2 regions of the Denitratisoma sp. DHT3 genome follow, and region 1 is predicted to be linked to the other one. Evidence: riboswitches for the same ligand, from Rfam matches in the RefSeq annotation. Region 1 holds a riboswitch; the other holds the start of a gene.
The links. Region 1 has a riboswitch for cobalamin ahead of B9N43_RS10420 (TonB-dependent receptor domain-containing protein). Riboswitches for the same ligand answer to the same signal wherever they lie in the genome.
Positions count from the first base shown of each region.

Region 2: it holds a riboswitch for cobalamin, as region 1 does, so the genes downstream of both, cobT (nicotinate-nucleotide--dimethylbenzimidazole phosphoribosyltransferase) here and B9N43_RS10420 (TonB-dependent receptor domain-containing protein) in region 1, are expected to answer to the same signal.

Region 1 covers NZ_CP020914.1:2,258,313-2,263,307, reverse strand. Annotated here, with positions in the region: gene B9N43_RS10430 (efflux RND transporter permease subunit) at 1-1,106, shown strand, start outside; gene B9N43_RS10425 (WD40/YVTN/BNR-like repeat-containing protein) at 1,110-2,054, shown strand; cobalamin riboswitch at 2,153-2,346, shown strand; gene B9N43_RS10420 (TonB-dependent receptor domain-containing protein) at 2,453-4,261, shown strand; gene B9N43_RS10415 (hypothetical protein) at 4,399-4,911, shown strand; gene cobO (cob(I)yrinic acid a,c-diamide adenosyltransferase) at 4,922-4,995, shown strand, end outside.
Region 2 covers NZ_CP020914.1:3,595,271-3,600,265, reverse strand. Annotated here, with positions in the region: partial or broken gene B9N43_RS16650 (IS481 family transposase) at 1-352, shown strand, start outside; gene B9N43_RS16645 (methyl-accepting chemotaxis protein) at 318-1,466, opposite strand; gene B9N43_RS16640 (bacteriohemerythrin) at 1,474-1,920, opposite strand; cobalamin riboswitch at 2,056-2,260, shown strand; gene cobT (nicotinate-nucleotide--dimethylbenzimidazole phosphoribosyltransferase) at 2,323-3,375, shown strand; gene B9N43_RS16630 (PhoH family protein) at 3,438-4,871, shown strand; gene B9N43_RS16625 (aminoacyl-histidine dipeptidase) at 4,954-4,995, shown strand, end outside.

The sequences.
Region 1 (4,995 bases):
GTGCAGCCATCCTGCTGCTGATCTTTTCCGTATGGCAGAGTCTGGACAGACAGGTCGGGGCTCTCCAGGGCGGCGTACCGGAATTACGTGCCGAATCACGTTACAACCGAGATATGGAAAGTATTGCCAATCGCTTCGACATGGGCATGGATGTGCTGACTGTGGTATTCGAGACGCCAACTGACGGGTGTACCCGATTCGATGTCTTTGATTATCTGGACCAGTTCACCCAGCACCTATCCCAGGTACGCGGCATCATTTCGGTTACGTCGCTCTCGACCCTAACGAAAACCGCCAATGCTCTACTCAACGAGGGCAACCCGAAAATGCTGGCCTTGCCCAGGGACAGTCGTGCCTTGCAGGCCGCCCTGGGCTTCCTGCCCGAGTCTTCCGGTTTGCTTGACCGCACTTGTACCATGATGGCCACCAATCTCCATCTGACCGACCATCGAGCAGAAACCATCCAGACGGTGATTAATACAATCAAGTCATTTCGCAAGAACTATCCCCCTCCCGACTCCAGAATCCAGGTACTGCTTGCCTCCGGGAATGTCGGCATCATGGCTGCCATTAACGAGGAAATCGAGGCAAGGGAATTCCAGATGATGGTGCTGGTCTATACCGGCATTTCCCTTCTGGTGCTACTCGCCTATCGCGACTGGCGAGCCATTCTTGTCTGCTGCTTGCCGCTGACCCTGGCAACCTTCCTCGGCTACGTTTTCATGGAGGCATTGGGCATCGGCCTGACTGTAGCGACTCTGCCTGTCATGGTGCTCACCACCGGAATTGGCGTCGACTATGCTTTCTACCTCTACAACCGACTTCTCATCCACCTTTCGCAAAAACTACCCATGAAGCAGGCTGTGGAAGAATCCCTGAACGATGTGGGCATGGCCACGCTCTTCACTGCCATCACCCTTTCTCTCGGAGTGTCCACCTGGATTTTCTCTCCACTGAAATTCCAGGCCGACATGGGTGCCCTCCTCACTTTCATGTTCATGACAAACATGGTCTTGGTCATAACAGTGATGCCTGCCTTCGTCGCAATTCTGGAAAAAGTATCCAATCGCAACGATTTACCTTCGGCAACCTTTGCAGCCAGATAAATCATGCCTCACTTTGTTTTACTGATCCCCCTCCTCCTCGGCATCCATTTCCCCATAGCGTCCTATGCCGAACAGGTGCCTCCTCAGAGGGCTCCTCACCTCATCACTCCCGAACGTGCATCTGTAATTGCAGCCACCCTGGCGAAGGACCGGATAGTTGCCGTCGGTGATCATGGAATCATTCTGCTGTCAGATGATGGAAAGACATTTCGTCAGGCCAGATCCGTTCCCAGTCGTGCCACTCTGACCAGCGTTTATTTCATTGATGAAAAGTCAGGATGGGCAGCAGGTTACGATGACACGATTCTGATGACCACCGATGGTGGAGAATCCTGGCGCTTGCAGCGGCAAGCGCCAGGGCAGAATAAAGTGTGGCTCTCCCTCCGGTTCGACAGCCCCCGCCACGGCCTGGTAGTGGGACAGTTCGGCCTATTGCTTGAAACCCATGATGGTGGCGCTACATGGCAAGAAAGGCAGCTGGCCCAGAATGAATCAAACCCGCGTCACCTGATGCATATTTTCCCCGGAAAGGACCAACTATTCATCGCCTCTGAGGCTGGCGCCCTATACCGCTCTGAGGATGGAGGCAGAAATTGGCGTCAGATCCAGACCGAATGCCGGGGATCGTTCTGGACTGGACTGGCACTGGATGATGGTGGAATCATCGTGGCTGGCATGCGCGGCAATATTTATCGTAGCGATGACAGAGGCACAAGCTGGAAGAAGGTGCCGAGCGGCACCCAACAGTCTATTACGGCCATCACACAGCGATCGGATGGGATACTGCGACTGGTCGGTACCGGTGGGACCCATCTTTTCAGCACGGATCGGGGACGCAGTTTCTCATCTTCATCCCGCCAGGATCGTACCGACCTGACTACCTTGGTATCGACTCGGCATGGTGATGTTTTGTTCGACCACAAAGGGGTCGTCAAAAACGAACACTAGACTCGGCACCTAAACGAACACCATGAAGAAACACCGCCTATCAGGATAATTTCGAGACAGTGAGCGGTATCTCGCCTGATCATCATCTCATTATAAACTCCGCCCCCAGTGTTCGCGGTGCCTTAAGGCTATGTCTGCCAAGAGGTGAAACGGGAAACAGGTGCAAGACCTGTGCTGCCCCCGCAACGGTAAGGAAGTGAGGGACCGCCCCTCAGCCACTGGGTATTTGCCTGGGAAGGCTGCGGTTCAAGACTTCCGAGCCCGGAGACCGGCCACGGACATCACCATGGAATCGCTACGGGGAAGTAGCGTGTGGCTTATGCCTGTTTCCCCCGAGGATTCCGTTGTCCAATCCACGCCGGCTTGCGGGGACGCAGTCCGGGGAACAGGGAGTCTTCATGCATCGCAGTCATCTGCACGGCGCCCTTGCCGTCGCCATCTGGTCGGCAAGCCAGGGACATGCCGCCGATCTTTCCACCATCATCGTCACCGCCACTCGCCAGGCCCAACATGCGCCCGATGTTCTCGGCGACGTCAACATTCTTACTCGGGAATATCTGGATAAAGCGGGACAGTCCACCCTAAGCGAAGTTCTGGCACGCCAGCCTGGGCTACAAATGTCTGCCAACGGCGGCCCAGGTGCACAAACTGGCATATTCATTCGTGGCGCTGAGGCCCGGCATACGCTGGTACTGGTGGACGGCCTGCGGATCAATTCCGCCACCACCGGCCAGTCAGCACTGGAAAATATCCCCCTGGCAGATATCGAGCGGGTGGAAATCCTGAGAGGCCCCGCATCCTCCCTTTACGGAGCCGATGCATTGGGAGGCGTTATCCAGATATTCACCCGACGTGGTGAGGGCGCTCCCCGCTTCGACGCTTTTGCCGCCATAGGCAGTTTTAACACTCAACAAACCGAGGCCGGCCTGCGGGGCAGCCTCAATACCCTCTCCTACAGCCTACGGATCGGAACCTACGATACTGATGGCATTTCTTCCGCTAGCAGCGCCGTTAAGCTACCACTGAGTTACAACCGGGACCGGGATGGTTTTAGTCAGCGGCATTTCAGCGGCAGTCTCAACTACCGACTGGAAGGACACGATGAGATCGGTCTGTCTCTGCAACAAGCCGATGGTGTCACTCAGTATGACGCAGGCTCGGGCAACTTCAACGACCGGATCGACAAGACTACCGCCAGCTACCAACTGTCCCTGCGCAACCATCTCGGCAAGGATTGGACCAGCTTGATGCGGTTAGGCCGCAGTCTGGATGAAGGTAACACCATCAACGCAACCAACACTTCTCGGTTCCGCACTGTCCAGAAACATTTTCACTGGCAGAATGACGTAGTGCTGCCGCTTGGCATCGCACTCCTAGCCTACGAGCACAACGAGCAGAAGGTCAGTAGCACGACCATCTATCTGGTTAATGAGCGCAACATCGATTCCTACCTGCTGGGCTGGAGCGCCAACCTAGGAAGTCATCGCCTGCAACTCAATTCCCGCCACGACCGTAACTCCCAATTTGGCCGTCAGACTACGGGGCAGATCGGCTACGGCTATCAACTGAGCACAGCCTGGCGGATCAGGACCGCAGTGGGAACCGCTTTCAACGCCCCCACCTTCAATCAACTATATTGGCCCCAGGATCGCTTTGGTGGTGGCAACCCTCGACTGCAACCAGAAAAGGCGCGCAATGCTGAAGTGGGACTGGACTGGGAACAAGAGGGTCAGAAGCTGGGGTTGACCCTGTTTCGCAATCGGGTGCAGAACCTTATCTCAGGCTGGCCACCGGCCAATGTGAATCGAGCCAAACTGGATGGCGCCACCCTGGCTTACGCTGTCAGCTTCAATAGTTGGCAGTTGAATGCCAGCCTGGATCTGCTGGAGGCACGGGATGAGGTGACCCACAAGCGCCTGCCGCGACGCGCTGAGCAACAGCTGCAATTGAGCCTGGGCCGTGATGTCGGCCTGTGGCATCTGGGTGCTGAATGGAGCGATGTGGGGCGTCGTTATGATGACACGGTCAATCGCAGGCCGATGGCAGGCTACAGCGTGCTCAATGCCTATGCCCGTTACCGCCTTGACCCGGAGCTGAGCCTGGAGCTGCGAGCCAACAATATCACTGACCACAAGTATGAGACCGCCTATGGCTATGGCACACCTGGCGCTAATCTGTTCGTCGGCCTGCGCTATGCCATGCGCTGATCACACCACCGTCGGACGCCCGCTAATTTCAACGACTTAATCGAAAGAATCTGATGATGAATTCACTTTCCTGTACCCGTGATCATGGCATTTACCGCGCTAGGCAAGCGGCTATTGCCGCCGTACTGATCTCTCTGATGGTACTCATCCGTGGCCACCATTTCCCCCTTTTGCGCAACATCGTTCCCGGTGCTTCTTGGGCCGTGTTCTTCTTGGCAGGCATGTACCTGAATGCACCCCTGGCCCTGGCCGGCTTTCTCGGCTTGGCGGTCGGGCTGGACTACGCGGCGATCGAGTGGGGCGGTACCAGCGCTTTCTGCGTTTCCCCAGCCTACATCGCCCTACTGCCGGCCTATGCCAGCCTCTGGCTGGCAGGGCGCGGCTATCGGCTGGGGTGGGGCCTGGAACGCATTGCGCATTTCCCCCTGGCGTTTTGCGGCCTGCTCGGCACCCTGGTTTGCGACGTCATTTCCAGTGGTAGCTTCTATCTCTATTCCGGGCATTTTTCCAACCCCAACTGGAGTGAGTATCTGGCCCGCAGCACCCAGTATCTTCCCCGCTGTCTGGTGGCCATGGGCCTCTGGTTGAGCCTGGCGACCCTCATTCACAGCTTGTTGCTGGTACGCCGTCGCAACCCTGTCCATCACTGAGATTCAAGTCATGAACGAGAGTCATAACGAAGCACGCAATCAGCGTCACAGCGCCCGCATGCAGCGCAAAAAAGCGTTAGTGGA
Region 2 (4,995 bases), 1.3 Mb from region 1:
CCAGTTTACCGACCGCTTCACAAGCAAAAAGCGTGAGCCCACAGGACGCCACGTCTTTGATGTACGCTGCGCGGCGCTGAACATCGAGCACCGCCTGTGCCCGCCACGCCACCCGCAGACCAACGGGATGGTCGAGCGTTTCAATGGCCGAATCAGTGAGGTGGTGAGCCAGACCCGATTTGCTTCAGCCGCTGAGTTGGAGACGACGCTTGCGCGCTATGTAAAAACCTACAACCAGCAGATTCCGCAGCGCGCACTCAACCATCGTTCTCCCATTCAGGCGCTCAAGGAATGGCAGCAGAAAAAACCAGAATTGTTCAAAAAACGTGTTTATAACCAGGCGGGACTAGACACATATGGACATCCAGACGGCTCAGCGCCTGGCCGACGTGCTCGATCTGCTGCCGCGTCACGTCCTGGAACTGCAATCCACTCAGGGTTTCCATCACTTCGTCGACGATCTTCGCAGAGGCGGCATCCAGCGTCCCGGTCAGCGCGTGGAGGTAATCGGTGGTCTGGGTGAAACGCTCCCCCATCGCGCCGAGCCGGGTGCAAACGTCCTCCAGTTGCCCGATTTCGCTCTTTTCCTCGGCCGTGCTGAGCGACTGTTCCAGTTCATCGTGGATCACGGCCGTCACGGCGGCGATCCCGTGGGTGATCTTCACCGCCGCCGTATCGGTCTGTTCCGAAAGCTTGCGGATTTCGTCGGCGACGACAGCGAAACCTCGCCCGGCGGTGCCCGCCCGCGCCGCCTCGATCGTGGCATTCAGCGCCAGCAGATTGGTCTGCTTGGATATCTGCCGGATCAACTCGGCCAAAGGGGACAATGAACCGACCTGGCCGATGACCGATTGCACCCGCTGATGCTCGGCGGCGATCTCGTCCTGCCGGCCGATCTGGTACCGCTTGAGCGCATCCAGCGCCGCCAGGTTCCCCGCCAGTTGCTGTTCCGACTGCTCGGCCAGGTCTTCGGAATGGGAAACCGAACGTTTCACCTCGCTGGAGAGCTGGCTGCATTCGGCGTAAATGCGGTCGAGGCGGCCGGCGATGGCGTAGGCGGCGTCTTCCGTTTCCCGGGTAACCGCCTCCAGTTGCCCGCGAAGCACCCCGTTGACGGTGGAAATGTCCCGCAGGTGTCCGACGATGGTGTCGAAGTTGCGCAGATGATCCGCCTCCTGCAGCGCCCAGCGCTCTATCTCGTCGGAAAAGTCGAGGAACGTGCGCCCCAGCAGCAGGCGGTTGAACAAGGCCTGGAGGGCGGCAAAAATCAGCACGACGACGGTCGTCAGAACGATCAACTGTTCCTCGCTCCTGGCCAGGAGATGAATCCGAAATGCCTTCATCGCCCCCCAGGTCAGCGCAAAGGTCACGACCGCCACGACCAGGAAAGCGCCCAGGGTGAGCAGTGTGCCGTGGCTGCGGTAGAGGCGGATCAGGTTCAGATGCCAGCGACTGGTTTTGCTCATGGAGGCCTCAGCCCACGCCGCGAAGCTTGAGTTCGCGCCCCATGTCCTGGTCCGTCTCCAGAATGTGATTGATCCACCAGCGGTTGAGGTAGGACACCAACGCCTCGGCGGCGTCGGGCAGCCCCGCCTCGAAGCGCATCCGGATATCGGCGATGCTCGACCAGTACGAACGATGGGCGAGAATATGCCGGACGGTCCGGGCCTCGGTCGGTAGATGTTCCCGCAACAGCGCCTCCTCGGTGAGAAAGTGGTAGGCGGCGTATTCGTTCAGGTCCCGCAACGCATCCCGGACCGCGTTCCGCAACGGCCCGCTCCCCGCCGCCTCGGCACCGCCCCCCAGACGATTGAGCCGGTTCAGGCACTGCAACAGGACTCGATGCTGCGCGTCGACGTCGGCGACGCCCGTCGCGTATTCGGGGCACCATTTGATGGCGGAAGGAGGGGGGGTCATCATGAATTCGGTTTCCAACAAAAATCATCAGCGGACAGGATGCATCACTTCACTCACGCCGTGACTCAATTTACATTAAATCACGATGTTTTTCCGCCAGGTGGAAACAACATCCGCCAGGCCGCTTTGACAGGGCCGGGACGAATCCCGATAATCCGCGCCGCTGCAGCACCTCGACAGTCAAGGGAACACGGTTGAAATCCGTGGCGGGCCCGCCGCTGTGACCGGGGACGCCGCCCGCACGATCCACGATCGGCCACTGGGAGAGCCCACTCTCCCGGGAAGGCGCGGGGCAGGCGAATGATCCGGAAGCCAGAAGACCTGCGATCGAGGATTCCTTTCAGCGTTCATCGGCGTCGCGCATGGTCAGCGCGGCGTCGATCGAACCGGAATCTGGAGAATCGGATGCATTCCACCGCGCTACCGCGTGCCGACCTGGCACGCCTCGACACCGGCCTTGACGCCGCCCTGCAACGCAAAATCGACGCCAAGACCAAGCCGCCGGGCGCGCTCGGCCGCCTCGAAGCCCTGGCCCTGCAACTGGGCCGGCTCCAAGGCAGCCTCAGCCCCCGCATCCGCCGGCCGCAGCTGCTGGTGTTCGCCGGCGACCATGGCGCGGCGCGCGCCGGCGTGTCGGCCTACCCCCAGGACGTCACCTGGCAGATGGTGGAAAACTTCCTCGCCGGCGGTGCCGCCATCAACGTCTTCGCCCGGCAGTTGGGTTGGGAATTGCAGGTCGTGGACGCCGGCGTGGCCCACGACTTCGGCGCCCGCCCGGATCTGGTGGATGCGAAAGTCGCGCACGGCACCGCCAATTACCTCGAAGCGCCGGCCATGAGCGCGGATCAATGCGCCACCGCGCTGGCGCGGGGTGCGGCGCTGGCACGGCAGGCGGCCGACCGGGGCGGCAACCTGCTGGCCTGCGGCGAGATGGGCATCGGCAACACCGCCGCGGCCTCCTTGCTCACCCATTTCCTGGCGCCCGCGCCGCTCGCCGACTGCGTCGGCCGCGGTACGGGCCTCGACGACCTGGGCCTGGCCCGGAAAAAGGAACTGCTGGCGACGGCGGCGAGCCGCCATCAGGGCGCCAACGATCCCCTGTCCATCCTGGCCCGGTTCGGCGGCTTCGAGATCGCCATGATGGTCGGCGCCATGCTGGCCGCGGCCGAAGCGCGGATGCTGATCGTGGTCGACGGCTTCATCGTCACCGCGGCCGCGCTGGTCGCCGCGCGGCTGCAACCGGCCCTCACGGATTACTGCGTGTTCGCCCACCGCTCCGGCGAACCGGGGCACCAGTTGCAACTGGAGGCGCTGGACGCCCGTCCCCTGCTCGACCTGGGCCTGCGTCTGGGAGAGGGCACCGGTGCCGCCCTGGCCCTGCCCCTGATCCAGGCCGCCGCCAACTTCCTCGACCAGATGGCCAGTTTCGAGTCGGCCGGGGTGGCGGAGAAAATCTGAGGCCCGAAGCCACCGCCTCGTCGCGCTATGATCCGCAATGCGTGCCCACACCAGGAACAGCCATGAACGCCAAGCGCAGCAAGACCACCAAGCTCTTCGTCCTCGACACGAACGTGCTGATGCACGATCCCAACAGCCTTTTCCGCTTCGAGGAGCACGACATCTACGTGCCCATCATGACCCTCGAGGAACTGGACAACAACAAGAAGGGCATGTCGGAAGTGGCGCGCAACGCCCGCCAGACCAGCCGCATCATGGACGGCATCGTCAGCGACGAGGCCGACATCGAAAAGGGCATCGACCTCAGCGAACCCTCCCGCGGCCTGGCCACGGGCCGCCTGTTCCTCCAGGCCGAGGCGATCGCCACGGTACTGCCCACCTCCCTGCCCACCGCAAAAGGCGACAACCAGATCCTGGCCGTCGTCATGTACCTGCAGCAGAAGTTCCCCAAGCGGCCGGTGATCCTGGTCTCCAAGGACATCAACATGCGCATCAAGGCCCGCGCGATGGGCCTCCACGCGCAGGACTACTTCAACGACAAGGTGCTGGAAGACACCGATCTGCTGTACACAGGCACCCGGGAACTGCCCGCCGATTTCTGGGACAACCACGGCCAGGGAATGAAGTCATGGAAGGAGGAGGGCAAGACCCTCTACCAGATTCATGGCCCCCTCTGCCCCGAACTGCTGATCAACGAGTTCATCTATCTCGACGGCGAAACCGAAAAGCCGTTTATCGCCATCGTCAAGGAAGGCGGCGGCAAGAGCGCCCAATTGGCGACCCTGGTGGATTACGGCCACCAGAAGAACGCGGTCTGGGGCATCACGGCCCGCAACCGCGAGCAGAACTTCGCGCTGAACCTGCTGATGGACCCGGAGATCGACTTCGTCACCCTGCTGGGCCAGGCCGGCACCGGCAAGACCCTGCTGACCCTGGCCGCGGCCCTGACCCAGACCCTGGAACTGAAGCGGTTCTCCGAGATCATCATCACCCGGGTCACGGTGCCGGTGGGCGAGGACATCGGCTTCCTGCCCGGTTCCGAGGAGGAGAAGATGACGCCCTGGATGGGCGCCATCGAGGACAACCTGGACGTGCTCAACCGGCCTCACGAGGAACCCGGCCAGCCGGCCCAGGGCGGAAGCTACGGCGGCGACTGGGGGCGGGCCGCAACCATGGACCTGATCCGCAGCCGGATCAAGATCAAGTCGCTGAACTTCATGCGCGGCCGCACCTTCATCAACAAGTTCCTGATCATCGACGAAGCCCAGAACCTCACCCCCAAGCAGATGAAGACCCTGATCACCCGCGCCGGCACCGCCACCAAGGTGGTGTGCCTGGGCAACATCGCCCAGATCGACACGCCCTACCTGACCGAAGGCAGTTCCGGCATCACCTACGTGGTAGACCGTTTCAAGGGCTGGCCCCATTCCGGCCACATCACCCTGCAACGGGGCGAGCGTTCGCGCCTGGCCGACCACGCCGCCGAGGTGCTCTGAGCGCCGGCCCAGACACCGAATCGCACCCAACCGCGCCCGAACCCCGTCCCGGCGGTTCGGGCGTATCCGCAGCCCGCCCGCCATGACCTTCCCCGACCTCGAACCCGCCATCGTCTGGCGCCAC